Regions from separate parts of the Geobacillus uzenensis genome, predicted to be linked through region 1. Evidence: a T-box and tRNA genes for the amino acid it is inferred to sense, from the RefSeq annotation. Region 1 holds a T-box; the other regions hold tRNA genes.

Region 1 (9,510 bases):
TCCAGTCGTGAAAGGGAAAGAAAAAGAAGTTCGTGTCGCCACGGCCAAAAAGCTATCGCTGCTAGTGAGACACGGCGAGGAAAAACAGTACAAACCGGTCTATGTATTGGATAAGAAAAAGATGACAAATGAGGGCGAGTTGACCGCTCCGTTGAAAAAGGGAGAGACGGTCGGATATATGACGCTTGAATATAAGGGAGATGACTCTCTTGCCTTTTTGAGCCCGGACATGCAAAAAAACATTCGTGTGCCGCTTGTGACGACCGTTGAGGTGGAAAAAGCAAACTGGTTTGTGCTCTCCATGCGTGCGATCGGCGGACTGTTTGCCGACTTATGGACGAGCGCTGCGAAAACGGTGAAAGGCTGGCTGTAAAACGACTCCCCTGCCGGGGGAGCTTTTTTCCATTGTGATTTTTGTAAAAATTGAGGTAAAATAAAACAGTGGAATCATCCTTTTGCGTACATGGCAAAGCATAAGGATAGGAATAGGGGGAATCAACGTTGGCATTGACAGGCACAGACCGCGTCAAACGCGGCATGGCGGAAATGCAAAAAGGCGGCGTCATTATGGACGTCGTCAACGCAGAACAGGCTAAAATTGCTGAGGCGGCAGGGGCTGTCGCGGTTATGGCGCTCGAGCGCGTCCCGGCGGACATTCGCGCTGCCGGCGGCGTCGCGCGCATGGCGGACCCGACGGTGGTCGAAGAAGTGATGAACGCTGTGTCGATCCCGGTCATGGCGAAAGTGCGCATCGGTCATTATGTGGAAGCGCGTGTCCTTGAGGCGCTCGGCGTTGACTATATCGACGAAAGCGAAGTGTTGACGCCGGCTGATGAGGAATTCCATATCGATAAACGGCAGTTTACGGTTCCATTTGTATGTGGGTGCCGCGACTTAGGTGAGGCCGCCCGCCGCATTGCGGAAGGGGCGTCGATGCTGCGGACAAAAGGGGAGCCGGGGACAGGCAACATCGTTGAGGCGGTGCGCCATATGCGCAAAGTCAACGCGCAAATCCGCAAAGTCGTCAGCATGAGCGAGGACGAGCTTGTCGCTGAGGCGAAGCAGCTTGGGGCTCCGGTCGAAGTGTTGCGTGAAATCAAACGGCTTGGCCGCCTCCCGGTCGTCAATTTCGCCGCCGGTGGTGTCGCGACACCGGCTGACGCCGCTCTCATGATGCACTTAGGCGCAGACGGCGTCTTTGTCGGGTCAGGCATTTTTAAATCGGAAAACCCGGAAAAATATGCGCGCGCGATCGTTGAAGCGACGACTCATTACGAGGACTACGAGCTGATCGCCCACTTATCCAAAGGGTTGGGCGGCGCGATGCGCGGCATCGATGTCGCGACGTTGCTGCCGGAGCACCGCATGCAAGAACGCGGCTGGTAAAGCCATGCAAAGGAGTAAAGGGACGATGAAAATAGGTGTACTCGGACTGCAAGGGGCCGTGCAAGAACATATCCACGCCATTGAGGCGTGCGGCGCCGAGGCGGTCATCGTGAAAAAGCCGGAGCAGCTCGCTGGACTCGATGGACTCGTGTTGCCGGGCGGCGAAAGCACGACGATGCGGCGCCTCATTGACCGGTACGGACTCATGGAGCCGCTGAAGCAATTTGCCGCCGACGGCAAGCCGATGTTCGGCACGTGCGCCGGGCTCATTTTGCTGGCGAAACGAATCGTCGGTTACGACGAGCCGCACTTAGGTTTGATGGACATTACGGTTGAACGGAACTCGTTCGGACGGCAGCGGGAAAGCTTTGAAGCGGAGCTGTCGATTAAAGGGGTCGGCGACGGGTTCGTCGGCGTCTTCATCCGTGCGCCGCACATCGTCGAGGTCGGAGACGGGGTCGATGTCCTCGCGACATACAACGACCGCATTGTCGCGGCTCGGCAAGGCCAATTTCTTGGCTGCTCGTTCCACCCCGAACTGACCGATGACCATCGATTCATGCAATACTTCTTAAATATGGTCAAGGAAGCAAAAACGATATCAAGCGTATAGTGAATGCGAACGCGATGAGAGGAACTAGTAGCAGGCATCCCTCCTTTCAGAGAGCTGGTGGTTGGTGCGAACCGGCAGGCGGCGCCTGTGAATCCATCCTCGAGCAAAATGCTGAACACCTGAGCGGTCAGTAGGCGTTTTCGGCAGCCGCCGTTATCGGCATGAGCGGAAGGCGTAACGGCCTTCAATGAGGGTGGCACCGCGGGAACGCTCCCGTCCCTTTTTTGGGACGGGAGCGTTTTTATGTATAATAAATGGTGGGTAAGGAGGTAAAACAAATGTTGGATGTAAAATTACTGCGCACTCAATTTCAAGAGGTAAAAGAAAAGCTGATGCAGCGGGGCGGGGACTTGGCCCACATCGACCGGTTCGAGCAGCTCGACAAAGAGCGCCGTCGCTTGATCGCTGAGGCCGAGGAACTCAAAAGCAAACGCAATGATGTGTCGCAACAAATCGCCGTCTTAAAGCGCGAAAAAAAGGACGCTGAACCGTTGATCGCTGAAATGCGTGAAGTCGGTGATCGCATTAAAGAGATGGATGAGCAAATTCGCCACCTTGAGGAAGAGCTCAACAGCCTTCTTTTGTCGATTCCAAACGTGCCGCATGAGTCCGTGCCGGTCGGCCAATCGGAAGAAGATAACGTTGAAGTGAGAAGATGGGGAGAACCACGCTCGTTTCCGTTTGAACCGAAGCCGCATTGGGACATTGCTGACCAGCTCGGTTTGCTTGATTTTGAGCGGGCCGCCAAAGTGGCAGGAAGCCGGTTTGTGTTTTATAAGGGGCTAGGGGCTCGTCTTGAGCGGGCATTAATCAACTTTATGCTCGACATTCATCTCGATGAGTTTGGTTACCAAGAGGTGTTGCCGCCGTATTTAGTGAACCGGGCGAGCATGATCGGAACCGGGCAGCTTCCGAAGTTTGCTGAGGATGCGTTTCATTTGGACGGCGAAGACTATTTTCTCATTCCGACAGCGGAAGTGCCGGTGACGAACTTGCATCGCGATGAAATTTTAGCGGCTGACGATTTGCCGCTTTACTATGCGGCTTACAGTGCGTGCTTCCGCGCCGAAGCCGGATCGGCTGGCCGCGACACGAGGGGGCTCATTCGCCAGCACCAATTCAATAAAGTCGAGCTCGTCAAGTTCGTCAAGCCGGAGGATTCATATGACGAGTTGGAAAAATTGACGCGCCAAGCGGAAACGATCTTGCAGCGGCTTGGGCTTCCGTATCGTGTCGTCGCCTTGTGTACAGGGGATCTTGGATTTTCCGCGGCAAAGACGTATGATATTGAGGTGTGGCTGCCAAGCTATGGTACGTACCGGGAAATTTCGTCGTGCAGCAACTTCGAGGCGTTCCAGGCGCGCCGCGCCAATATCCGCTTCCGCCGCGAGCCGAAAGCAAAGCCGGAGTATGTGCATACGCTAAACGGCTCAGGGCTGGCGATCGGGCGCACCGTTGCCGCCATTTTGGAAAACTACCAGCAAGAAGATGGATCGGTCGTGATCCCGGAAGCGCTCCGTCCGTACATGGGGAACCGGGATGTCATTCGCTGAACAAAAGGTGCTAAGTAAATCGTTAGTTGACTTTTCCCGGCAACCGTGTTATAGTGAATGACGTTGGCAACGAGGATAAAGGGACGGCGGACGCCGATTTCTTGTTCTCAGCCACGGCGATAACGAACAATACTGACGCGCATAAGAGGAGATTGCCACCCGAAACGGCTGATCAAAATGGCGTTTCCCGCCATAAAAAAACCCGCCAGGCGAAGGCGGGTTTTTTTATTGTTTTTGGTCTTAGCGGCACTATTTTTTCACCACTGTGAATTGATCGGCGATTAGCAGCCAGTTTTGCGGGAAGTCAAGACCTAGTTTCCAGTAACTGACTCCACGCAAACCAAGTTCTTTGACTAAATGAAACTTCGCTTGGATGGAACGGGCATCTTCAAACCATACTTCATGTTCGCGGCCGTTCTCATCGCGATAGCGAAAGTGGGGCGCCTGCGCCTCGATGTCGTATTCAATGGCGACGTTATATCTTGCAGCGAGGGCGATGGCTTGCTGCGGGCTAATAGCTCGGGCGTATGGACCGCCCGGTACGTACGGCAACGTCCAGTCATAGCCATACAAGTTTTGCCCCATTAAAATTTTTCCTGCCGGCATTTCCGAAATGGCATACTCAAGTACGCGTCGAACCGGTCCGATTGGCGAAACAGGCATTGGCGGTCCGCCGCTGTAACCCCACTCGTACGTCATAATGACGACAAAATCAGCAATTTGTCCGTGGGCGCGGTAATCGTGCGCCTCATACCAGCGCCCGCGTTGGGTCGCACTCGTTTTTGGCGCTAAAGCGGTCGACATCAACCACCCTTCTCGTTCAAACCGCCGTTTCGCCTTGCGCAAAAAGGCGTTGTATGCCTCGCGGTCTTCCGGGCGCAAATATTCAAAATCGAAATGAATGTCGCGAAAGCCGTAACGTCTGGCGGTCGCGACAATGTTGTCGAGCAGGCGGTTTTGCAGTGTCTCATTCGTTAAAATGAGCGCACCGAGCTCGTCGCTGAACTGTCCGTTCTCAATGTTGGCGACAACCATAACAAGCGTGACGCGGTTGGCGCGGGCGATGGCCGGAAAGTCGTCAAGCGGCGGCCCTTGCAGTGTCGCGTCGCGCCGGATGGAAAAATAAAAGGGGCTTAAATAGGTCAAATACGGGGCAGCCTCGCGGGCGCTCGCTTCCAGTGCTGGGCTGACGGTCGTTCCGCGCGGCTCGATATACGCGTTAAACTCCGCCCTCCGCTTGGCGCCGGGAGGGATGTACAGCCGCTGACCGACCCGCAGCGGGGCATTTAACGAGAGGCGGTTCACCTCTGCAAGCCGCTGCATCGGAATGGAGAATCGGCGCGCAATCGACCATAAACTGTCGCCGCGCTGCACCCAATAAAAACGGCCGACGATCGGGATGACGAGCGTCTGGCCGACAACAAGTTCATCAGGATTTGGAAGCTTGTTGGCCCGGACAATTTCCTCGACGGTCGTTCCGTATGCCTCAGCGATCCCGCTCAACGTTTGTCCGCTCTGTATGACATGGATTTGCATACTTAACCTCCTAGTTGCGTCTTTATTCTCCATATTTTATGATGGAAAGGCAAGAGAAATGACCGTTTGCGCAAAGGGGTATACGATGAACCACGATGAGTATTACATGAGGTTGGCGATTGAAGAGGCAAAAAAAGCCGAGCAAATCGGTGAAGTGCCGATCGGAGCCGTTATCGTCCAAGACGGACGCGTCATCGCCCGCGCCCATAATTTGCGGGAAACGGAGCAACGCGCCATTGCCCATGCGGAAATTTTAGCGATTGATGAAGCGTGCCAGGCGATCGGTTCATGGCGGCTTGAGCGGGCGACGTTGTATGTGACGCTTGAGCCATGCGCCATGTGTGCAGGAGCGATCGTTCTTTCCCGCATTGAGCGGGTTGTGTTTGGCGCCAGCGACCCAAAAGGGGGATGCGCCGGGACGTTGATGAACTTGCTGCAAGAGAGCCGGTTCAACCACCAAGCCGACGTTACTAGCGGCGTATTGGCTAGCGAGTGCGGGTCATTATTAAGCGACTTTTTTCGCCGATTGCGTGGACAAAAGAAAAATGTTGGCGGAAGTTCCAACTAAAATTCCGCCTATTTACGTTGCATTTTTCCGGCAAACGAGCTATACTGATAGTGCCGTGCTAAGCGGGGAGGTAGCGGTGCCCTGTACTCGCAATCCGCTCTAGCGAGGCTGAATCCCTTCTCGAGGTTAGTCTGTTGTGAGGCCTGTCTCAAGCAAGTGGCGTTGACGTCTGGGTCCCGCGCAATGGGATTCCGTGAACCCTGTCAGGTCCGGAAGGAAGCAGCAGTAAGCGGATGCTCCCATGTGCCGCGGGGGTGCCTGGGCTGAGCTAACTGCTTGAGCAACGCTCGGGGCAGCTAATCGACAGAAGGTGCACGGCCTTACATAGGCGAAACAAAGGGGCTGACCCAAAACGCGAATGCGTTTTGGGATCAGCCCCCACTTTTTTGCCTCAAATATAGAAGAATCGCCCTTTTTTCTGGTAGAATAGAGTCACCAAAACCACTACCACCGAAAGAAGGGCGATTGTCCTTGGTGGCGTAAATGAGGGGGAGAACAGAGTCGGAATTTTGTTCCGTTTGGTAAAATATACAAAAACCAGAGAGGGCTGACTCCAAAAGTCCGCTTTTTGGCGGACTTTTGGGTCAGCCCCTTTTTGTTATTTTAAATTGAAACGAGAAGTTATATAATAAATAGGATGAGAGGAAGAGGAGGGCCGTTTTCCGTGGCATATCAAGCGTTATACCGTGTTTTCCGGCCGCAGCGCTTCGCTGACATGGTCGGTCAGGAACACGTAACGAAAACATTGCAAAGCGCCCTGCTTCAACATAAAATATCGCACGCTTACCTATTTTCCGGTCCCCGCGGAACGGGAAAAACGAGTGCGGCGAAAATTTTCGCCAAGGCGGTCAATTGCGAACATGCTCCGGCGGCTGAACCGTGCAACGAATGCCCCGCTTGCCTCGGCATTACGAACGGAACGGTTCCTGATGTGCTGGAAATTGACGCCGCTTCCAACAACCGTGTCGATGAAATCCGCGACATCCGCGACAAAGTCAAGTTTGCACCGACCTCGGTCCGCTATAAAGTGTACATTATTGACGAAGTGCACATGTTGTCGATCGGCGCGTTTAACGCGCTGCTGAAAACATTAGAAGAGCCGCCGAAACATGTCATTTTTATTTTGGCCACGACCGAGCCGCATAAAATTCCGGCAACGATTATTTCCCGCTGTCAACGGTTCGACTTTCGCCGCATTCCGCTATCGGCCATCGTTTCTCGGCTGAAATACGTAGCGAATGCCCAAGGGGTGGAAGCATCCGATGAGGCGCTGTCAGCCATTGCCCGCGCCGCCGATGGGGGGATGCGCGATGCGCTCAGCCTGCTTGACCAAGCGATTTCGTTTAGCGATGGGAAGCTTGAGCTCGACGATGTGCTGGCGATGACGGGGGCGGCGTCATTTGCCGCATTAGCCGACTTTATTGGGGCCATCTACCGCAAAGATACAGCAGCGGTTCTCCAGCAGTTCGAAGCAACGATGGCGCAAGGGAAAGACCCGAACCGTCTAGTGGAAGATTTAATTTTGTATTATCGCGACCTGTTGCTGTACAAAACCGCCCCCCATGTGGAAGGAGCTATTCAACTTGCAGCCGTCGATGAGGCGTTTACCTCGCTTTCGGAAACGATTCCTCTTTCTGATTTATACGGAGCGATTGAGCTGTTGAACAAAAGCCAGCAAGAGATGAAGTGGACGAACCACCCGCGCCTCCTTTTGGAAGTGGCGCTTGTGAAGCTTTGCCATCAGCCGCCCGCCGCTCCGGCGCGGACCGCCTCCGAGCTGGAACCGTTAGTGAAGCGGATCGAGACGCTGGAAGCCGAACTGCGCCGCCTGAAGGAACAGCCGCCCACTCTTTCATCAGCTGCCGTCCCGACGAAAAAAACGGTGAAGGCGGTAAAAACTGGGGGGTATAAAGCGCCGGTCGGCCGCATTCACGAACTGTTGAAGCAGGCGACGCACGAGGATTTAGCATTGGTGAAAGGGCGCTGGGCTGATGTGCTTGACACGCTGAAGCGGCAGCATAAAGTGTCGCACGCCGCCTTGCTTCAAGAGAGCGAGCCGGTCGCAGCGAGCGCCTCGGCATTTGTGTTAAAGTTTAAGTATGAAATTCACTGCAAAATGGCGACAGATCCGGCGAGCTCCGTGAAGGAAAACGTTGAGACGATTTTGTTCGAACTGACGAACCGGCGGTTTGAAATGGTCGCCATTCCGGAAGAAGAATGGGGAAAAATAAGGGAAGAGTTTATCCGCAACAAAGAAGCCAAAGCGGAAAAAAGCGAAGAAGAACCGTTGATCGCCGAGGCAAAACGGCTGTTCGGCGAAGAGCTGATCGAAATTAAAGAATAAGCGATTGAAGGAGGATCCTAGAATGATGCGTGGTGGAATGGGAAATATGCAAAAAATGTTAAAGCAAATGCAAAAGATGCAAAAAGAAATGCAAAAGGCGCAAGAAGAGTTAGCGGAAAAAACGGTAGAAGGCACAGCTGGGGGCGGCATGGTGACGGTCGTCGCCAATGGTCATAAACAAATTTTAGAGGTCAAAATTAAGGAAGAAGTCGTAGACCCAGACGATATTGAAATGCTGCAAGATTTAATTTTAGCGGCGACAAATGATGCGCTCAAAAAGGCAGATGAACTGGCGAACGACACGATGGGGCAGTTTACGAAAGGGTTAAACATCCCAGGACTGTTCTAGGGGGAAATTATGCATTATCCTGAGCCAATATCGAAGTTAATTGACAGTTTTATGAAACTGCCCGGGATCGGTCCAAAAACAGCCGCCCGCCTTGCATTCCATGTGCTGGCGATGAAAGAGGACACCGTGCTCGAGTTTGCCAAAGCGCTCGTCGATGTGAAGCGCCATATTCATTATTGCACGATTTGCGGACATATTACGGATACAGACCCTTGTTACATCTGCAAAGATGAACGGCGCGACCGAACGATGATTTGCGTCGTCCAAGACCCGAAAGATGTCATCGCTATGGAGAAGATGAAGGAATATAACGGTCTATATCATGTGTTGCACGGGGCCATCTCCCCAATGGAAGGGATCGGTCCGGAAGACATTAAAATCGCCGAGCTGCTGGCAAGATTGCAGGATGAAACGATCCAAGAAGTAATTTTAGCGACCGACCCAAACATTGAAGGGGAGGCGACGGCCATGTATTTATCGCGCCTGCTAAAACCGACAGGGATCAAAGTCACCCGCATCGCCCATGGCCTGCCGGTCGGCGGCGATTTGGAATATGCGGATGAAGTGACATTATCCAAAGCGTTGGAAGGACGCCGTGAGCTGTAGAGAGAAAGAAGGTGGGGATCGGTTTGCTATGGCGGCGGAAGGGAAAACTAAAAAGACAATTTGATGAAAAACTAATCGCCGAGCTGCAAAAAGCAAGAACCGAGTGGCTCGAACAAAAACAGCTTATCGAAAAAAGCGTTGATCCATCGCAGGAGGTGCTGAGCGCGCTCCAACTGGCGGAGGCGAAATATTTTTTTCTCCTCCGCGAAGCGAAGCACCGCCGCATCACTTTGAAGGAAGTGCGTTGACTTCCTTATTTTTTTGTTCTTTTTTCCCCTTTGTTTCATACGTTTGTAGTACAAGCGTGCAAAAAAGGGGGTTCAATCATTGGAACCGGAAATCGTCATTACGGTGCTGTTAACGCTGATCGCCGTGCTCCTTATTGTCGGCGCTCGCCTTAAGGCGCTTCGCTTTGTCGGCTATGCCGCCATCCGCTTAATCGTCGGCGCACTCGCGCTGTTTGTCATCAATGCCGTTGGCGGACATTTTAACATTCATATCCCGATTAACCTGATTACCTCGCTTGTTTGTGGATTTCTTGGCCTCCCAGGGGCT
Region 2 (9,510 bases), on a different contig from region 1:
TGTACATATTTCAAAACTCAGCAAACAATACGTGCGCCATCCGCTCGACATTGTTTCCGTCGGCGATGTTGTCAAAGTATGGGTCGAGCACGTCGATGTGGCGAAAGGGAGAATTTCATTATCAATGCTGCCTCCAGAGTAAGCGGCGTTTGTTCTTAAGATTTCAGCCGAGAGGTCAAACCCCCAGAGGCATGCGAGCGCTCTGACAGGCTGGCATGCCCTTATCACAGCTGTAGTCAGCTGGAAGGAGGAGGGAGTGTTGGTGAAGAAAAAGCCGGTCAATTCCATGGAAGTAGCGAAAAAGGCAGGGGTATCCCAATCAACCGTTTCTCGCGTGTTCACCCCGGGTTCGAGCGTGTCACCGAAAACGAGAAAGCGGGTGCTTGAAGCGGCGCGGGAGCTTGGCTATCGACCTAACGCGTTGGCTAGAGGACTGATCATGAATAAAACGAATATCATTGGCTTGGCGATGAGGGATATCCAAAATCCGTTCTATCCTGAAATATTGGAGAAATTCACAAAAGCGTTGCGCGACAACGGTTACCACGTCCTTTTTGTTCATACGGAGAACGACGAGATCAACCAAGATGAAATATCAGAATTTCTTGAATACAATGTCGAAGGTGTCATTGTGACTGATGCTACGTTATCGCCGAATATCATCGCCTCCCTTTCAAGCAACGGCATACCGGTCATATTGTTTAACCGCCGCATGGACGGCCTTCCTTGCCATTCGGTGAGCTGCGATAATTATACCGCGGGCAAAAAAATTGGCGAATACTTGTACGAGCTCGGATATAGACGGATGGCATACATACGCGGACGCAAGAACACCTCGACAAATGATGACCGCGAGCGGGGGTTTTGTGAGGCTCTGATGGGGAGAGGAGCGGAACTTTGCATCGAGGACGGAGAGTTTACTTATGAAGGGGGATATAATGCTGCTTTGCGGCTATTAGGCAAAAGAGAGCGGCCCGAGGTGATTTTTGGGGCTAACGATATCACGGCCTTAGGGGTCATGGATGCCGCCAGAGCGATAGGATTATCGATTCCAGATGACGTGGCGGTCATCGGTTTTGACGATATCACAATGGCGTCTTGGCCTAGTTACGGTTTAACAACATGGAGGCAGCCTGTTGATGAGATGATCGAATGGACGCTGGCAAAACTGTTCGTAGAAATAGACGGAGGAGATGGGAAACCGTCATCGATTTTATTTCCAGGCATATTGGTCGAAAGAGGAAGTGTGAAAAAAAGGAGTTGACAAAAGAAAGCGCTTTACATTATTATTTTTACAGAATCCGCGGAAACATTTGAAATTTCTGTAGATAGGGGGAGCCCCCTTCTTGTGCCGCAAATTGAATACGTATTCAATATACTAAAAAGTTGAACTATTTACTAAAATGCATACGCATGCAAAAAGGGAGGAAAAGGAAATGACGATGTTTTTAAAACAAGGAAAGCCGCAAGAAGAAATTGCCCAGCACGATGCGCAAGTGGCGGAAACTGTGCGGCAGATAATTAAGAAAATTGAGTTTGAGGGGGATGCGGCAGTCCGAGAACTGTCACTTCAGTTTGATAACTGGTCTCCGCTGAGTTTTCGTCTTACCGAGGAGCAAATCTTAGATATTATCAGCACTGTTCCGAAGCAAACGATTGAGGACATTAAATTCGCGCAAAGCAACATTAGACGATTTGCTGAGGAGCAAAGAAAAGCGCTAAAAGACATTGAAGTCGAAACGCTGCCTGGAGTGATCCTCGGCCATAAAAACATCCCGGTCAACAGCGTCGGGTGCTACATACCTGGGGGGCGCTACCCGATGGTTGCTTCGGCACATATGAGCGTTCTAACGGCAAAAGTGGCAGGGGTCAAACGGGTGATTGCCTGCACGCCGCCTATCCGCGGGGAAATCCCCGCAGCGACCGTCGCCGCCATGCATTTGGCAGGAGCGGATGAAATTTATATTTTGGGTGGTGTTCAAGCCATGGCGGCCATGGCGATCGGCACGGAAACGATCGAGCCTGTCGATATGTTAGTCGGCCCAGGAAACGCGTATGTAGCTGAAGCGAAACGGCAACTGTACGGCCGTGTAGGCATCGACTTGTTTGCTGGTCCGACCGAAACATTGATCATCGCGGACGAAACCGCTGATGCCGAAATGGTCGCCACGGACTTGCTGGGACAGGCCGAGCATGGACCGACTTCTCCGTGCGTGCTGATTACGACATCGGAAAAGTTAGCCCGGGAGACGTTGGAGGAGGTCGAACGGCAGTTAGCGGTGCTCCCTACCGCTGACGTCGCAAGCGTAGCGTGGCGGGATTACGGTACCGTCATCGTCGTCGAGGACGAGGAAGAAGCTTTGCGGGAGGCAGACAAGCTGGCGTTTGAGCACGTTCAAGTTTTGACCAAAAATCCGGATTACTTCTTAGAGAATTTAACAAACTACGGGAGCTTGTTCCTTGGCCCTGAAACAAACGTCGCTTACGGTGACAAAGTGATCGGCACAAACCACACTTTGCCGACGAAAAAAGCAGCCCGTTATACTGGCGGCCTGTGGGTTGGGAAGTTCTTGAAAACATGCACTTACCAAAAAGTAAGCAAAGAAGCGAGCGCTTTTATTGGCGAGTACGCCGTCCGCCTCTGCGAAATCGAGAACTTTGCGGGTCACGCTCAACAGGCCCGGCTTCGCGTCGAGCGTTATGGCAAAAGTCAATAAACATTGCGAGGCTTGGGCAGTCGGTTGCCTGACTGCCCAAATTCATGCATCGCAAAAAGTACAGGGGAGGAAAAAAAGGTTCATCGGTATCATTGGGTTGCTTGAAGGATTGACGCTTCTAACGATCATGACAGTGAGAGGAATGAACCTCCTACGAACAGTGTTTCCTCCGATAAAAAAACCAACATTGGTTTAACAGCTTAATTTGATCCCGGTTTTTTTCATAATAGGCTCGTCTCATCTGATTTTTTAGCCACGTAGGCAAAGCAGTCACCTCCCTAACAACGGAAAGGTAGTATATAATGTATGTAGCTGCACATTGTCCTGTGCCAAAAACATAAAAGGGGGCGCCTGCCATGGATCAAAAACAGTTGCAAGCACTCGTTGAGCAAATTTCCATAAGCACATTTGGCAAACCGTTTCGCCACACCGCCTCCTTCAACTCAAGGCTTCGCACTGTCGGCGGGCGCTACGTGCTGCAAACGCACAACATTGAACTGAACAAAAAACATTATGACCGATTTGGCGAAGAAGAACTCATTGCCATCATCAAACATGAGCTATGTCATTACCATCTGCATCTTGAAGGGAAAGGCTACCGCCACCGCGACCGTGACTTTCGCGAGCTGTTGAGAAAAGTGGGGGCGCCTCGCTATTGCCGTCCGCTCGAACAAAAAACAAAAACGCCCAAGGCGATCCATACATACATTTGCACATCGTGCGGCTTAACATACAAGCGTAAAAAACGAATGAACACCGACCGCTACGTCTGCGGCCATTGCCACGGCCGGCTCAAACTCTCTTCCAGCTAACGATGAAACAAGGCGGAACCTTTTACAAAAAAGAGGTTGACAGTCAAAACAATCATATGCTAAATTATAAAAGCCGTCGCCAAACGGCGAAACAAACAACAAAAAAACATATTGACAAACAACAGGTTGCTCAATATAATAAACAATGTCAGTTGTGACGAACATCCGCATCATTAGATGTGCTTGTGGAGGAAGGGACAGGGAAAGTTTCGGATGCATTTTCTTCATCATCATTCCGCAATAGCTCAGCGGTAGAGCAACCGGCTGTTAACCGGTAGGTCGTAGGTTCGAATCCTACTTGCGGAGCCATTTTATGGAGAAGTACCCAAGTGGCTGAAGGGGACGGTTTGCTAAACCGTTAGGTCGTGTCTTTACGGCGCGCGGGTTCAAATCCCGCCTTCTCCGCCACTTTCGATATACGCGTGGCCCGTTGGTCAAGTGGTTAAGACACCGCCCTTTCACGGCGGTAACACGGGTTCGAATCCCGTACGGGTCACTTACAGCGCGGGGACTTCCCGCGAATTCACGGTCCCGTAGTGTAGTGGTTAACATGCCTGCCTGTCACGCAGGAGATCGCGGGTTCGAGTCCCGTCGGGACCGCCATAACACCAATCGCTGGGCCATAGCCAAGCGGTAAGGCAACGGACTTTGACTCCGTGATGCGCTGGTTCGAATCCAGCTGGCCCAGCCATTCTTATTTCATACATATCCCTAAGCTGTTAGCTTAGGGCATATCATGAGCCATTAGCTCAGCAACGAGCGTTGCATCTTTGAATTCGCTGCGAGTTGCCTCGACGCACCGAGCATCCTCGAAACAGCTGGTAGAGGAAGAGGCAGGTAGAGCTCGTTAGTACTTAGAGTGTTATGATCGCTATGAGCCATTAGCTCAGCAACGAGCGTTGCATCTTTGAATTCGCTGCGAGTTGCCTCGACGCACCGAGCATCCTCGAAACAGCTGGTAGAGGAAGAGGCAGGTAGAGCTCGTTAGTACTTAGAGTGTTATGATCGCTATGAGCCATTAGCTCAGCAACGAGCGTTGCATCTTTGAATTCGCTGCGAGTTGCCTCGACGCACCGAGCATCCTCGAAACAGCTGGTAGAGGAAGAGGCAGGTAGAGCTCGTTAGTACTTAGAGTGTTATGATCGCTATGAGCCATTAGCTCAGCAGGTAGAGCATCTGACTTTTAATCAGAGGGTCGGAGGTTCGAGTCCTCCATGGCTCACCATATTCGCGGGTGTGGCGGAATTGGCAGACGCACCAGACTTAGGATCTGGCGCCTCACGGCGTGGGGGTTCAAGTCCCTCCACCCGCACTGATAAACACGCGGTCGTGGCGGAATGGCAGACGCGCTAGGTTGAGGGCCTAGTGGGGGCAACCCCGTGGAGGTTCAAGTCCTCTCGACCGCATTTTATTTTATTAGGATAAAAAATATTGACAAAGACGAACTGAGTTATTATAATAAATTCTGTTGCTCTTAAAAATATTGCGCTCGTAGCTCAATTGGATAGAGCATCTGACTACGGATCAGAAGGTTAGGGGTTCGAATCCTCTCGAGCGCGCCATGATCGGGAAGTAGCTCAGCTTGGTAGAGCACATGGTTTGGGACCATGGGGTCGCAGGTTCAAATCCTGTCTTCCCGATTCCGATAGTTTAAATAATATGTGGGTGTAGTTTAGTGGTAAAACCTCAGCCACGAGCCTTAACTTCATCGAGTAGGCCACGAGTTGCCTCAACGCATTTGACTTCCTTGAATCGACCAGCAGAGGAAGAGGCATGAAAGTGCGTGGTGAATATTAAACAGAATAATATGCGGGTGTAGTTTAGTGGTAAAACCTCAGCCTTCCAAGCTGATGTCGTGGGTTCGATTCCCATCACCCGCTCCATGAAGAAGTTGAACTGAGAAGCTGTCAAAGAAGATTTATCAATCTTGTTCCTTGAAAACTGAACGAAACGAAGCGCAACGAAAAGCTGAGGCCGCTTGCCTATCGGCGAAACGCGCTGGAGGGCCTGCGAGGAGGCTATCGCCGCCGCAGCAGGACCGAAGCGTCGCGAGCCGATGGCGGCCGAAGCTAGACAATACGAAAAGCTGAGGCCGCTTGACACGTTTGGTGTCGGTGCCGAAGCTTACAAAGCCAATCAACTTTCTATTGGAGAGTTTGATCCTGGCTCAGGACGAACGCTGGCGGCGTGCCTAATACATGCAAGTCGAGCGGACCGAATGAGAGCTTGCTCTTATTTGGTCAGCGGCGGACGGGTGAGTAACACGTGGGCAACCTGCCCGCAAGACCGGGATAACTCCGGGAAACCGGAGCTAATACCGGATAACACCGAAGACCGCATGGTCTTCGGTTGAAAGGCGGCCACCATTAACAAATCGCGCTTTCGTTTCGTTCAGTTTTGAAGGAATGAGAATTCCTTCGAATCGTTCCTTGAAAACTAGATAACCGATACACAAAAGGAAGAAGCCGAGACGCTGTAGGTTAAGCTAGAAAGGGCGCACGGTGGATGCCTTGGCACTAGGAGCCGATGAAGGACGGGGCAAACGCCGAAACGCTCCGGGGAGCTGTAAGCAAGCGTTGATCAGCGGAAGCGCCGCGATTGGCTCTCGAAGTCAAATGTTCTTCACCCGCAGGGGTGCTTGCACCCCGAGGGGGAAGGTTATTTGGCAGAAGAGAGCCAGGCGCTGGAGCTAGACAATACGAAAAGCGACGGCCGCTAACGGCCAACCATTAACAAATCGCGCTTTCGTTTCGTTCAGTTTTGAAGGAATGAGAATTCCTTCGAATCGTTCCTTGAAAACTAGATAACCGATACACAAAAGGAAGAAGCCGAGACGCTGTAGGTTAAGCTAGAAGGAAGAAGCCGAGACGCTGTAGGTTAAGCTAGAAAGGGCGCACGGTGGATGCCTTGGCACTAGGAGCCGATGAAGGACGGGGCAAACGCCGAAACGCTCCGGGGAGCTGTAAGCAAGCGTTGATCCGGAGATGTCCGAATGGAGATTTCCCATCGCGTTAGGCGAGTAAGATCCCTCGAAGATGACGAGGTCGATAGGTCCGAGGTGGAAGCGTGGCGACACGTGGAGCTGACGGATACTAATCGATCGAGGGCTTAACCTAGAAAAGCAGAGGCCGCCTGCCTATCGGCGAAACGCGCTGGAGGGCCTGCGAGGAGGCTATCGCCGCCGCAGCAGGACCGAAGCGTCGCGAGCCGATGGCGGCCGGAGCTAGACAGTACGAAAAGCAGAGGCCGCCCGCCTATCGGCGAAACGCGCTGGAGGGCCTGCGAGGAGGCTCGAACCAAGCAAAGCTTGGTTCTGCGTGGGTGGTGTCACAGGAGCGTATGCAATGTGTCGCCGCCGCAGCAGGACCGAAGCGTCGGGAGCCGATGGCGGCCGGAGCTAGACAAAAAGCGGAAGCGCCGCGGCTTCTTCCCCCACACGGTTATCTAGTTTTGAGGGAATGATCCCACAACTTCATATCGCCTAGTGGTGATAGCGGAGAGGAAACACCCGTTCCCATCCCGAACACGGAAGTTAAGCTCTCCAGCGCCGATGGTAGTTGGGGCCAGCGCCCCTGCAAGAGTAGGTCGCTGCTAGGCAATTGCATTCACCAGGGAGTAGCAACACGCCTAATTCCCTTTTTTCTTTTTATGACCCTAATGATACAAGGACTGTCCTTCGGGCTAAGCAAACAGCCTGATCAGGACAGTCCTTTTTGTCGTCTTCCACTTGGAAGCGGAGGCTTCCAAGTGTGATCGTAAGAAGGGGAACGCTCATTAGTTCTTGTCAGAGAATGATCATTTTTGGCGTTGAGAGTGGCAACAGAATATTTTGTTATGGTACAATTTCAAAAGCGAGAGTGAAGATGATAAAATGGAATAAGGTGGAACGCGATGGAGCACTTTGAACTTATCGTGCATTCTCCTGAAGAGACGAGGGCGATCGCTCGCCGGCTTGCCGAACGGCTGGAGCCAGGGACGGTGATCGCTTTGGAAGGAGACTTGGGTGCAGGCAAGACGACGTTTACGAAAGGGCTTGCCGAGGGGCTAGGGATTCGGCAAAATGTCAACAGCCCAACGTTTACGATTATGAAGCAATACGAGGGGAGACTCCCGCTTTACCATATGGATGTATATCGGCTTGAAGATGAGTGGGAAGACCTCGGGTTTGACGAATATTTTGCCGGCGATGGCGTTACAGTCGTTGAGTGGGCGCATTTGATTGCGGGCCAGCTGCCAAACGAACGATTGACGATCCATTTGCTTCATCGGGGCGACAATGAACGAAAATTAGTGTTTGAACCGTTAGGACATCGCTATGAGCAGTTGTGTAAGGAGATTTTTGCGTCATGAAAATATTGGGGATTGACACATCGAATATGCCGCTGGGCGTTGCCTTAGCAGACGGGGATATCATCAAAGGAGAACTGATCACGCATGTGAAAAAAGATCACTCGTCCCAAGCGATGCCGGCCATTGAATCGCTGCTTCGGCAGTGTAAGGTTGCCCCGGGCGAGCTCGATTTGATCGTTGTCGCTAAAGGGCCGGGGTCATATACCGGGGTGCGGATCGGAGTGACAATTGCGAAAACGCTCGCTTGGTCGCTAGGCATCCCGATTGCTGGTGTTTCGAGCCTCGAAGTGCTCGCTGCTAATGGCCGTTATTTTCCTGGGGTGATTGTTCCGCTGTTTGACGCGCGGCGCGGACAACTTTATACCGGGCTTTACCGATATGAAGGCGGCGTGCTCCGTTGCCTTGAGGCGGACCGGATTGTGGCAGCAAGTGAGTGGGCTCGGCAGTTAAGTGAGCGGGGAGAGGATGTATTGTTCGTTGGTGCGGATGCGCCGTTATATAGCGAATTGTTTCGAAACCATTTAGGCGAGCGGGTTCACGTTGCCCCACCATCGCTGGGGTTGCCGCGCCCGAGCGAGCTGGTGATGCTCGGCAAAGAAAAAGAACGCGAGAACGCTCATACGTTTGTGCCGAATTATATCCGCCTTGCGGAAGCGGAGGCGAAATGGCTCGCGAAACAAAAAGGGGAAAGAAACGATGGGGATCGATGTACAATTTCGGCCAATGACCATCCATGACATTGACGAGGTCGTACAAGTGGAACAGGCATCGTTCACCGCGCCATGGAGTCGCGAGTCGTTCTACAACGAGCTGATGTACAACCGTTATGCCAAATATATTGTTATGGTACACCGCGGGCGGATTATCGGATATGGCGGAATGTGGCTTGTCATCGACGAAGCGCATGTGACAAACGTAGCCGTGTTGCCACAATTTCGCGGGCAAAAACTTGGCGAAGCGCTCATGCGTCGTCTCATGGATATCGCAAAACAGCATGGAGCGGTGACAATGACGCTTGAGGTACGCGTGTCCAACCATGTTGCCCAATCGTTGTACCGCAAGCTCGGGTTTCGCAACGGCGGCATTCGCAAACGGTATTATCCTGATAATTTTGAAGACGCGCTAGTAATGTGGGTGAAGCTGATATGAATGAAGACGTATACGTATTAGGCATTGAAACGAGCTGCGATGAAACGGCAGCGGCGGTTGTGAAAAATGGGAAAGACATTGTATCGAATGTCGTCGCCTCGCAAATGGAAAGCCATCGGCGGTTTGGCGGCGTCGTGCCGGAGATCGCCTCGCGCCATCATGTCGAGCAAATTACGATTGTGATCGAGGAAGCGATGCGGCAAGCTGGGGTATCGTTTTCTGACCTTGATGCTGTGGCCGTGACGGCGGGGCCGGGTCTTGTCGGGGCGCTCCTTGTCGGTGTGAATGCGGCGAAAGCGCTGGCGTTTGCCCACGGACTGCCGCTTGTCGGAGTGCATCACATTGCCGGACATATTTACGCCAATCGGCTAGTGACTGAGATGAAGTTTCCGCTATTAGCGCTTGTCGTTTCTGGTGGGCATACAGAGCTGATCTACATGGAAGGACACGGAAAGTTTACGGTGATCGGCGAAACGCGCGAT
Region 3 (9,510 bases), on a different contig from region 1:
ACTTCGGCTTCGTAATAGTCTTGGCCTGGCAGGTCACCGGCCCCTTGGCCTTTCCCTGGCCCCTGCCCCTCCCCGCTCCCGTCTCTGGCTACCACATCACCGACTTGGCTGTCTCCGTTTCCTTGGCCGACGTGCTTGTTTTTCTCGTAGTTATAGCGAATTTTATACTCATCAAGCGAACGGATCGGAATTTTAATGACGTCACGTCCGTTGGACATAATAATGCTTTCTTCCGTGATTAAATCCGGCAAGTTATTTTTGATCGCTTCTTTTACCTTTTCTTGATGGCGCTTTTGATCGTCATGCCCTTTGCGGTGGAGGGACCAGTCTTCTTTCGATACAACGAAATTCCCCTTCATTTTTTCCCCTCCTTTGTTAAAATGGGTTTCACACTTTTTGCTTTCCCGCATATACTTATGTTGGCGTCATCAAAACGGACCATCACTATGCCAAGTTGTTTATTTTATCCTATGCAAAAATTCAAAATAATTGACAGATGAATGCGGAAAATAGAAAAGTGGGCAAGAGGCGGACAAGCCCAATTGTCGACGTAAAAAAAGCATGCCCCAGCGCTCGAGGCATGCCTAGCGGTTCAACAAGCTGCCGACATAGCGGAGCAATTCATTGGCCGATGTAGAATTGTACCCGTACTCATCGATCAAACGGGCGACGACTTCGTTAATTTTTTTCAGTTGCTGCTCATCGGGAGTTTTCGTTGACGTCGTAATTTTCACGATGTCTTTCAAATCGGCGAACAGCTTTTTCTGGATCGCTTCGCGCAGCCGCTCATGCGAATTGTAATCAAATTTTTGACCTTTGCGAGCGTAGGCGGAGATGCGGATTAAAATTTCTTCGCGGAACGCCTTTTTCGCATTTTCGGAAATGCCGATTTGTTCTTCAATCGAGCGCATCAGCTTCTCATCCGGATTCATTTCCTCGCCGGTGAGCGGGTCGCGCAGTTTCGTTTTGTTGCAATACGCTTCGACGTTGTCCAAATAGTTATCCATCAACGTTTTCGCCGATTCTTCATACGAATATACGAATGCCTTTTGCACCTCTTGCTTGGCGATTTCGTCATACTCTTTGCGCACAAGCGAGATGAAGTTCAAATATCGTTCACGGTCTTCCTTGGAGATGGATGGGTGCTGATCCAACCCTTCCTTCAGTGAACGAAGCACATCGAGCGCGTTGATCGACGGCACTTCTTTCCGGATGATGCAGGCCGAAATGCGGTTGATGACATAACGCGGGTCGATGCCGCTCATTCCTTCGTCCGGATGTTCTTTTTTCAGCTCTTCGACATCAACTTCGTTGAACCCTTCAATCATCTCTCCGTCATACAAGCGCATTTTCTTCAATAAGTCCACATCCGGTCGTTTCGATTCTTTCAGCCGCGTCAAAATCGTAAACATGGCCGCAATGCGCAGCGTGTGCGGGGCAATATGCACGTCAGCGACATCGCTTTCACGAATCATTTTTTCATAAATGCGCTCTTCTTCAGAGACACGCAAGTTGTATGGAATCGGCATCACGATAATGCGTGAGTGGAGCGCTTCATTCTTTTTGTTGGCAATAAACGACCGGTATTCCGTTTCATTCGTATGGGCGACGATCAACTCATCAGCGCTGATCAACGCAAACCGTCCGGCTTTGAAGTTGCCCTCTTGCGTCAACGACAGCAAATGCCAAAGAAATTTTTCATCGCACTTTAACATTTCTTGAAATTCCATAATGCCGCGGTTCGCTTTGTTCAGTTCGCCGTCAAACCGATACGCCCGCGGGTCGGACTCCGAGCCATACTCAGCGATGGTCGAGAAATCGATGCTTCCCGTCAAATCCGCGATATCTTGTGATTTCGGGTCGGACGGGCTGAACGTCCCGATGCCGACGCGCCGATTTTCCGAGAAGAAAATGCGTTCGACCATGACGTCTTCAATTCGGCCGCCATATTCTTTCTCAAGACGCATCATATTGAGCGGAGACAGCTCCCCTTCAATGCGAATGCCGTATTCACGGTAAAAATCGTCACGCAAATGGTGAGGAATGAGGTGGAGTGGATCTTCATGCATCGGGCACCCTTTAATCGCATAAACGGCGCCGCGCTCCGTTTTTGAGTACTCCTCAAGCCCTCGCTTCAGGAGCGTCACCAATGTCGACTTCCCGCCGCCGACCGGTCCCATCAGCAGCAAAATTCGTTTCCGCACATCAAGCCGTTTCGCCGCCGGGTGGAAATATTCTTCAACTAACCGTTCAAGCGCCTCCTCGAGCCCGAACAAGTGCCGGCTGAAAAACTTATACCGCCTTCGCCCATTCACCTCTTCTACTCCGGCATCTTTAATCATATTATAAACGCGCGAATGAGCCGACTGGGCCACCCACGGCTTTTCTTTTAAAATCTCTAAATACTCGGCGAACGTCCCTTCCCATCTCAGCCGTTCTTCCTCTTCCCGGTACCGTGCGATTTTTCTTAAAATATCCATAAAGGACCTCCTCACCCTTGGATGTCTAACAGCAAGATTATTACAATTTATGCGAGGATGTCCCGTATCATTCGCCGCAAAAAAAATTTTGTCTTCGAATAGCCATCGGCAGTCATTCACATGCTTGGCCATATTCGTTATAATAAAGGGGAAACGCGTGCCACTTTCATTGCAAGGGAGGAAAAAACGATGCGCACATTGCTTGTGCTAGGAGTGATCGTCGCCTTTTTAACAGCCATTTTCACGGCTGGCTACGAGGACAAACCCGGCGTCAAACAATAGAGCCCAAAAAAACGACCTCCATAGCGAAGGTCGTTTTTTTGTTTATGACAGCCCATGAAACCGTTGCTGGCGCAGCGCCTCATACACTAAAATCGCTGCCGTATTTGATAAGTTCAGCGAACGGACTTTGTCGTTCATCGGAATGCGCAGGCAACGGTCCATGTTGGCCTCGAGCAGCTCCTTCGGCAACCCGGTCGTTTCACGGCCAAATACAAAGAAAATGTCTTTTTCCGTATCGCTGAAGTCAAACGAGTCGTAATATTGCCGGCCAAACTTGGTAATAAAGTAAAACTCTCCGTGCGGAAACCGAGCAAACAACTCGTCAAGCGAATCGTAATACGAAATGTTGACATGCGGCCAATAGTCAAGCCCGGCGCGCTTTAACATTTTATCGTCCGTTGAAAATCCGAGTGGACGGATCAAATGAAGCGCCGTATCCGTCGCCGCGCACGTGCGGGCGATGTTCCCGGTGTTGGCTGGAATTTCTGGTTGGTATAGCACAACATGAAGCGGCATTTCATTCACCTCAACAACATCGTTTATTTGCGGTCAATGATATGAAAAAATTTATACCGAATGTTCGGGGTATAGGCGCTTGAATCCTCGTATGACCAATAACGCATCCGGCTGTTCGTCGTATGGGCGTTCACCAGCGGCATCCCGTCTTGGTCTTTGGCCACTACGATTGTGGAATGATCAAAGCGTCCATCCCCTTGAAAATCATAACAAATGACATCGCCTGCCATCAATTGTTCCGGTTCCGGGACTTCCACGGCCTGCAAACCGATGCGCGACCCGCTCAAATACCAGCGCAGCGAGTGGGCAACCGCCCAGCTGTAACTCCAGCTCCCGTTTTGGCACCACCAGCCCCGCGCCCGGTTCGGATAGCCAGTCATCGGCGCTCCGCCCGCATACAAGCATTGAGAAACAAAGTTCGTGCAATCAACGGGAAAAGACGGAAACGCCGGGTTATGCCGATTCCACCACGTTTCCGCATACCGCACCGCTTGGGCGCGGTCATATTGGTAAGAAAGGCGATCACCCGTCCATCGCTCACGCTCGACACGAGGCGCTTCAACATATTCCCCCATGCGGCTAATCCGTTGATCGTCCGCCAGCTCGCCGCCCAAAAAACGGGCGCACCGTTCCTCGACTTGCTCCTCCATATAGAGAGTCGCCCCGTGTTTAATTAAAAATTGATGATGGGCAATATAAACCACCTTTGTCTCCCGCTCGACCGTCTGCCTGCCGACAATTTGTCCACGAATCGCACAGCGGACGATTTCCGCGCCGCGCCTTTGGCAAAGTTGCTGCTTTCTAGCGATTTCCTCATCGCCCCGAACACCGCTTTCCGAGACAAACGAACGCGCCCGCTCATCGAGCCAATTACGCAACTGCTTTTTCATGGCGCTCCCCACTTTCGTTTTTGTTACTACCTTATGTGGGGAAGCTGAAGTTTTTTCCCTATTCCTTGACCTCCGCCAACAGTTTCAGCCCTTTTTCAATTTCAGAGGCCACATCTGGATCTGTTTCTGTCTGTCTTGCCTCTTCGAGATATGGCTTGGCGCTTACATCCCCAATTTTTCCAAGCGCCCACGCCGCTGTTCCCCGGATGACCGGCCGGCTGTCTTCTTTCAACAGCTGCAATAAATACGGCACTGCCGTCCTGTCTTTATAATGGGCGAGCGCCAAAATCGCGTTGCGCTGGATCGGTTTTTTCCCTCGCCATGAGCCAGCCATCGCCCCAAACTTCTCTTTAAACTCGCGATTGCTGATCTGAAGAAGCGGGATAAGCTTCGGTTTCGCTGCCTCTGGATCCGGCTCAAACTCCGGATGCAGGTGGAAATCCTTTCCCTTATTTTCCGGACAGACCAACTGGCACGTGTCGCAGCCGTACAACCGGTTGCCGATTTTCTCACGAAACTCGTCGGCCAAAAAGCCTTTCGTTTGCGTTAAAAACGAGATGCACCGCTGCGCGTTTAGCTGCCCCCCCTGCACGAGCGCTCCGGTCGGGCACGCATCGATGCATTTCGTACACGTGCCGCATCGGTTTTCGATCGGCTCATCAGGCGGAAACGGAATCGTTGTAATCATCTCTCCCAAATATACATACGAACCAAACTCCGGTGTAATGATGGAACAGTTTTTCCCGCTCCAGCCGATCCCCGCCCGCTCTGCCACTGCTCGGTCAGCGAGCTCTCCCGTATCCACCATCGAACGGACGCGGGCGTGCGGCACCTTAATAAGCAAAAATTCTTCCAGCTGCTGCAAACGGTCCCGCAACACGTCATGATAATCTTTTCCCCACGATGCGCGGCAAAAAAGGCCGCGCCGCTCCGTTTTTGTCCCGCGCGGGGCGTCTTTCATTTTCGATGGGTAAGCGAGCGCAATGGCAATGATCGACTTCGCCTCGGACAGAAGAAGCGACGGATTGGTCCGCTTTTCAATATCCGGCTCTTCAAACCCGGACTGATAGCCAAGCTCCTGTTGTCGGCGCAGCCGCTCCTTTAGCTCCACAAACGGATCAGCGCTTGCAAACCCGATTTTATCAATGCCGATCGACCGGCTGTATTCAATCACTTCCTGTTTCAATGCTGCAACGTCCATTGTTTTCCCTCCCCCCGAGGTGTATGGTAAAATAAAATGCGAGGTGATTCGCATGAGATGCATCATATCGGAACAACTAAAACAACGGCTTCCTTCCGGCAAATTTGGCGTCATCCGCTACCGCCATATCGAAGTCGGCGACTCGCCGCAAATGCTAAAAGGGCGGCTTGAACTGTTTCAAGAGTCGATTTACGTTGAGCTGCAGGAGAAGGCCATCGCCGACATTCCTGAACTCGCCGAATGGCGGCAGGCATTTAAACAAATTGGCACGGATCCGGGTCGTTACCGACCGTCAAGCGAAAGCTTATACCGACGCATCCAGAAAAGGAACTTTATCCCATCAATCCATTCAGCGGCCGATGTCAACAACTTCTTTTCGCTCTATTATAAAATTCCACTCGGCATTTACGATCTTGACCGCATCGAAGGATCGGTGACCATCGCCGTAGGCACAGAACATGACGAATACATAGCCCTAAATGGCCGCACCGTCAACTTTGCCAATAAACTCGTCAGCAAAGATGAGCGCGGCCCGTTCGGCAGCCCGATCGTTGATTCCGAGCGCACAGCGGTGACGAAAGAAACGAAAAACGCTTTGCAAATTGTTTATTTTCTTCCGTCGATGACCGAAGATGCCGCCAACCGCCAGCTTCAGGCCATTCAAACGATGTTTACGCAAATCCATGGCGGCGAGGCCGAAGCGCAGTTGCTGGTATAATAAAAAAACGCAATGCCCCGTTCTTTGACGAAACGAAACACTGCGTTGTCCCCAATATTAAAAACTAACGATTCTCATTATAACAAAACCGTATGCACATGACAAGAAAAAGCGCAAAAATCGACAAAAACAGCTGTATAAAAGGGCACCAGAACGTTCTGGTGCCAAAAACTCAAGTGACCCGTACGGGATTCGAACCCGTGTTACCGCCGTGAAAGGGCGGTGTCTTAACCACTTGACCAACGGGCCAAACATGGCGGAGAAGGCGGGATTTGAACCCGCGCGCCGCAAAACTGCGACCTAACGGTTTAGCAAACCGTCCCCTTCAGCCACTTGGGTACTTCTCCATGAAATGGCTCCGCAAGTAGGATTCGAACCTACGACCTACCGGTTAACAGCCGGTTGCTCTACCGCTGAGCTATTGCGGAATAATCAAAAATTATTGTTCAAAGCTTGCCCTGTCCCTTCTTCTGCCAGCATTCTCAAAGAAGCAAGATGCGTCGAGGCAACTCGCAGCCTACTCGACGAAGTTAAGGCTCGTCGCTAAGCGATGGCGGAATGATCAAAGATGCTCGCTTTATATTATAACGAATCATCTGACAATGCACAATGGAAAATGGTGGGCCTAAGTGGACTTGAACCACCGACCTCACGCTTATCAGGCGTGCGCTCTGACCAGCTGAGCTATAGGCCCATCAAAGCGGGTGATGGGAATCGAACCCACGACATCAGCTTGGAAGGCTGAGGTTTTACCACTAAACTACACCCGCACATAGCTTCTTCTACCATTCACCACGCGATTTCATGCCTCTTCCTCTGCCAGCATTCTCAAAGAAGCAGAGTGCGTCGAGGCAACTCGCAGCCTATTCGATGAAGCTAGGCTCGTGGCTGAGGTTTTACCACTAAACTACACCCGCACATAGCTTCTTCTACCATTCATCACGCGATTTCACGCCTCTTCCTCTGCCAGCATTCTCAAAGAAGCAGGGTGCGTCAAGGCAACTCGTAGCCTATTCGATGAAGCTAGGCTCGTGGCTGAGGTTTTACCACTAAACTACACCCGCAACAAAGATAAGGGAAGAGAAAGGGCGACTAGTGGGAATCGAACCCACGCATGCCAGAGCCACAATCTGGTGCGTTAACCACTTCGCCATAGCCGCCACATTGATGGTGCCGGCTGCAGGACTTGAACCCGCAACCTACTGATTACAAGTCAGTTGCTCTACCAATTGAGCTAAGCCGGCACAACAGATTGACCTAAGTTGCACAATCATTATGGCGGAGGAGGAGGGATTCGAACCCCCGCGCGCCTTGCGACGCCTCTCGGTTTTCAAGACCGACCCCTTCAACCACTTGGGTACTCCTCCAAAAAGTAACGTAGTAATGGTGGACCTTGTAGGACTCGAACCTACGACCGGACGGTTATGAGCCGTCTGCTCTAACCAGCTGAGCTAAAGGTCCAATAATAGTGGCGGTGGAGGGGATCGAACCCCCGACCTCACGGGTATGAACCGTACGCTCTAGCCAGCTGAGCTACACCGCCAAAATGATATAGTGAAATGGTGGAGCCTATCGGGATCGAACCGATGACCTCCTGCGTGCAAAGCAGGCGCTCTCCCAGCTGAGCTAAGGCCCCACAGGAAAATCGGGAAGACAGGATTTGAACCTGCGACCTCACGGACCCGAACCGTGTGCTCTACCAAGCTGAGCTACTTCCCGATGAACGCGCTCGAGAGGATTCGAACCCCTAACCTTCTGATCCGTAGTCAGATGCTCTATCCAATTGAGCTACGAGCGCAAGTGCCGAGGGCCGGACTCGAACCGGCACGGTAGTTACCTACCCCAGGATTTTAAGTCCTGTGCGTCTGCCAATTCCGCCACCCCGGCGGGCGAGTGGAGCGGAAGACGGGGCTCGAACCCGCGACCCCCACCTTGGCAAGGTGGTGTTCTACCGCTGAACTACTTCCGCAAAATGGTGAGCCATGGAGGACTCGAACCTCCGACCCTCTGATTAAAAGTCAGATGCTCTACCTGCTGAGCTAATGGCTCATAGCAATCATAACACTCTAAGTACTAACGAGCTCTACCTGCCTCTTCCTCTACCAGCTGTTTCGAGGATGCTCGGTGCGTCGAGGCAACTCGCAACAAACTCAAAGATGCAGCGCTCGTTGCTGAGCTAATGGCTCATAGCAATCATAACACTCTAAGTACTAACGAGCTCTACCTGCCTCTTCCTCTACCAGCTGTTTCGAGGATGCTCGGTGCGTCGAGGCAACTCGCAGCAAACTCAAAGATGCAGCGCTCGTTGCTGAGCTAATGGCTCATAGCAATCATAACACTCTAAGTACTAACGAGCTCTACCTGCCTCTTCCTCTACCAGCTGTTTCGAGGATGCTCGGTGCGTCGAGGCAACTCGCAACAAACTCAAAGATGCAGCGCTCGTTGCTGAGCTAATGGCTCATAGCGATCATAACACTCTAAGTACTGACGAGCTCTACCTGCCTCTTCCTCTACCAGTTGTTTCAAGGATGCTCGGTGCGTCGAGGCAACTCGCAGCAAACTCAAAGATGCAGCGCTCGTTGCTGAGCTAATGGCTCATAGCAATCATAACACTCTAAGTACTGACGAGCTCTACCTGCCTCTTCCTCTACCAGCTGTTTCGAGGATGCTCGGTGCGTCGAGGCAACTCGCAACAAACTCAAAGATGCAGCGCTCGTTGCTGAGCTAATGGCTCATAGCGATCATAACACTCTAAGTACTAACGAGCTCTACCTGCCTCTTCCTCTACCAGCTGTTTCGAGGATGCTCGGTGCGTCGAGGCAACTATAACCGAACCTAATGGCTCATAACTTTCTCGAGTAAAATAAGGAATGCCGGCTGCAGGACTTGAACCCGCAACCTACTGATTACAAGTCAGTTGCTCTACCAATTGAGCTAAGCCGGCATATCGATATGATAATGGTGGCTCGGGACGGAATCGAACCGCCGACACAAGGATTTTCAGTCCTTTGCTCTACCGACTGAGCTACCGAGCCATATGTTATTTTTAACTCGCTCATTGATTGCTCTGTGCCTCTTCCTCTACCAGCTGATTCAAAGATGCTCGATGCGTCGAGGCAACTCGCAGCAAACTCGATGATGTTGATGCTCGTCTCTACCGACTGAGCTGTCGAGCCATACTGTATTTTTCGCAATTTTGGAACAATGGCGGTCCCGACGGGACTCGAACCCGCGATCTCCTGCGTGACAGGCAGGCATGTTAACCACTACACTACGGGACCATTTGGTTGCGGGGGCAGGATTTGAACCTGCGACCTTCGGGTTATGAGCCCGACGAGCTACCGGACTGCTCCACCCCGCGGCGATAAGAAATGGATTTGTTTCGATCATGCACTGAGTGTTGGTTTAAATGTTTGTTGCCTC

What was found. The T-box of region 1 lies ahead of serS (serine--tRNA ligase). A T-box ahead of a tRNA ligase gene usually reads a tRNA of that ligase, here a tRNA-Ser.
Region 2: it encodes a tRNA-Ser, which carries the amino acid that the T-box ahead of serS (serine--tRNA ligase) is inferred to sense. The anticodon was not compared.
Region 3: it encodes a tRNA-Ser, which carries the amino acid that the T-box ahead of serS (serine--tRNA ligase) is inferred to sense. The anticodon was not compared.

What each region holds. Positions count from the first base shown of each region.
Region 1 covers NZ_NEWL01000010.1:59,661-69,170, reverse strand. The annotation lists gene B9L21_RS15805 (serine hydrolase) at 1-373, shown strand, start outside; gene pdxS (pyridoxal 5'-phosphate synthase lyase subunit PdxS) at 502-1,386, shown strand; gene pdxT (pyridoxal 5'-phosphate synthase glutaminase subunit PdxT) at 1,412-1,999, shown strand; T-box leader at 2,005-2,223, shown strand; gene serS (serine--tRNA ligase) at 2,278-3,552, shown strand; gene B9L21_RS15780 (glycoside hydrolase family 18 protein) at 3,802-5,088, opposite strand; gene tadA (tRNA adenosine(34) deaminase TadA) at 5,174-5,656, shown strand; RNA gene ffs (signal recognition particle sRNA large type) at 5,710-5,974, shown strand; gene dnaX (DNA polymerase III subunit gamma/tau) at 6,321-8,000, shown strand; gene B9L21_RS15760 (YbaB/EbfC family nucleoid-associated protein) at 8,026-8,349, shown strand; gene recR (recombination mediator RecR) at 8,359-8,955, shown strand; gene B9L21_RS15750 (YaaL family protein) at 8,979-9,203, shown strand; gene B9L21_RS15745 (pro-sigmaK processing inhibitor BofA family protein) at 9,283-9,510, shown strand, end outside.
Region 2 covers NZ_NEWL01000009.1:248,602-258,111, reverse strand. The annotation lists gene B9L21_RS14680 (Tex family protein) at 1-142, shown strand, start outside; gene B9L21_RS14675 (LacI family DNA-binding transcriptional regulator) at 263-1,264, shown strand; gene hisD (histidinol dehydrogenase) at 1,437-2,717, shown strand; gene cmpA (cortex morphogenetic protein CmpA) at 2,869-2,982, opposite strand; gene B9L21_RS14660 (SprT family protein) at 3,074-3,529, shown strand; tRNA gene B9L21_RS14655 (tRNA-Asn) at 3,764-3,838, shown strand; tRNA gene B9L21_RS14650 (tRNA-Ser) at 3,845-3,937, shown strand; tRNA gene B9L21_RS14645 (tRNA-Glu) at 3,954-4,025, shown strand; tRNA gene B9L21_RS14640 (tRNA-Asp) at 4,057-4,132, shown strand; tRNA gene B9L21_RS14635 (tRNA-Gln) at 4,146-4,220, shown strand; tRNA gene B9L21_RS14630 (tRNA-Lys) at 4,679-4,754, shown strand; tRNA gene B9L21_RS14625 (tRNA-Leu) at 4,760-4,841, shown strand; tRNA gene B9L21_RS14620 (tRNA-Leu) at 4,853-4,935, shown strand; tRNA gene B9L21_RS14615 (tRNA-Arg) at 5,015-5,091, shown strand; tRNA gene B9L21_RS14610 (tRNA-Pro) at 5,096-5,169, shown strand; tRNA gene B9L21_RS14605 (tRNA-Gly) at 5,339-5,412, shown strand; rRNA gene rrf (5S ribosomal RNA) at 7,010-7,126, shown strand; gene tsaE (tRNA (adenosine(37)-N6)-threonylcarbamoyltransferase complex ATPase subunit type 1 TsaE) at 7,421-7,879, shown strand; gene tsaB (tRNA (adenosine(37)-N6)-threonylcarbamoyltransferase complex dimerization subunit type 1 TsaB) at 7,876-8,616, shown strand; gene rimI (ribosomal protein S18-alanine N-acetyltransferase) at 8,576-9,028, shown strand; gene tsaD (tRNA (adenosine(37)-N6)-threonylcarbamoyltransferase complex transferase subunit TsaD) at 9,025-9,510, shown strand, end outside.
Region 3 covers NZ_NEWL01000008.1:107,778-117,287, forward strand. The annotation lists gene yhbH (sporulation protein YhbH) at 1-359, opposite strand, end outside; gene B9L21_RS13185 (PrkA family serine protein kinase) at 585-2,480, opposite strand; gene trmL (tRNA (uridine(34)/cytosine(34)/5-carboxymethylaminomethyluridine(34)-2'-O)-methyltransferase TrmL) at 2,805-3,278, opposite strand; gene B9L21_RS13195 (amidase domain-containing protein) at 3,302-4,168, opposite strand; gene queG (tRNA epoxyqueuosine(34) reductase QueG) at 4,227-5,369, opposite strand; gene B9L21_RS13205 (B3/4 domain-containing protein) at 5,422-6,087, shown strand; tRNA gene B9L21_RS13210 (tRNA-Glu) at 6,265-6,336, opposite strand; tRNA gene B9L21_RS13215 (tRNA-Ser) at 6,342-6,434, opposite strand; tRNA gene B9L21_RS13220 (tRNA-Asn) at 6,441-6,515, opposite strand; tRNA gene B9L21_RS13225 (tRNA-Ile) at 6,705-6,781, opposite strand; tRNA gene B9L21_RS13230 (tRNA-Gly) at 6,787-6,857, opposite strand; tRNA gene B9L21_RS13235 (tRNA-His) at 7,175-7,247, opposite strand; tRNA gene B9L21_RS13240 (tRNA-Thr) at 7,256-7,331, opposite strand; tRNA gene B9L21_RS13245 (tRNA-Ser) at 7,364-7,454, opposite strand; tRNA gene B9L21_RS13250 (tRNA-Ile) at 7,472-7,548, opposite strand; tRNA gene B9L21_RS13255 (tRNA-Met) at 7,557-7,630, opposite strand; tRNA gene B9L21_RS13260 (tRNA-Ala) at 7,648-7,723, opposite strand; tRNA gene B9L21_RS13265 (tRNA-Pro) at 7,733-7,806, opposite strand; tRNA gene B9L21_RS13270 (tRNA-Arg) at 7,812-7,885, opposite strand; tRNA gene B9L21_RS13275 (tRNA-Leu) at 7,889-7,974, opposite strand; tRNA gene B9L21_RS13280 (tRNA-Gly) at 7,982-8,056, opposite strand; tRNA gene B9L21_RS13285 (tRNA-Lys) at 8,061-8,136, opposite strand; tRNA gene B9L21_RS13290 (tRNA-Thr) at 8,959-9,031, opposite strand; tRNA gene B9L21_RS13295 (tRNA-Phe) at 9,047-9,122, opposite strand; tRNA gene B9L21_RS13300 (tRNA-Asp) at 9,293-9,368, opposite strand; tRNA gene B9L21_RS13305 (tRNA-Met) at 9,372-9,448, opposite strand.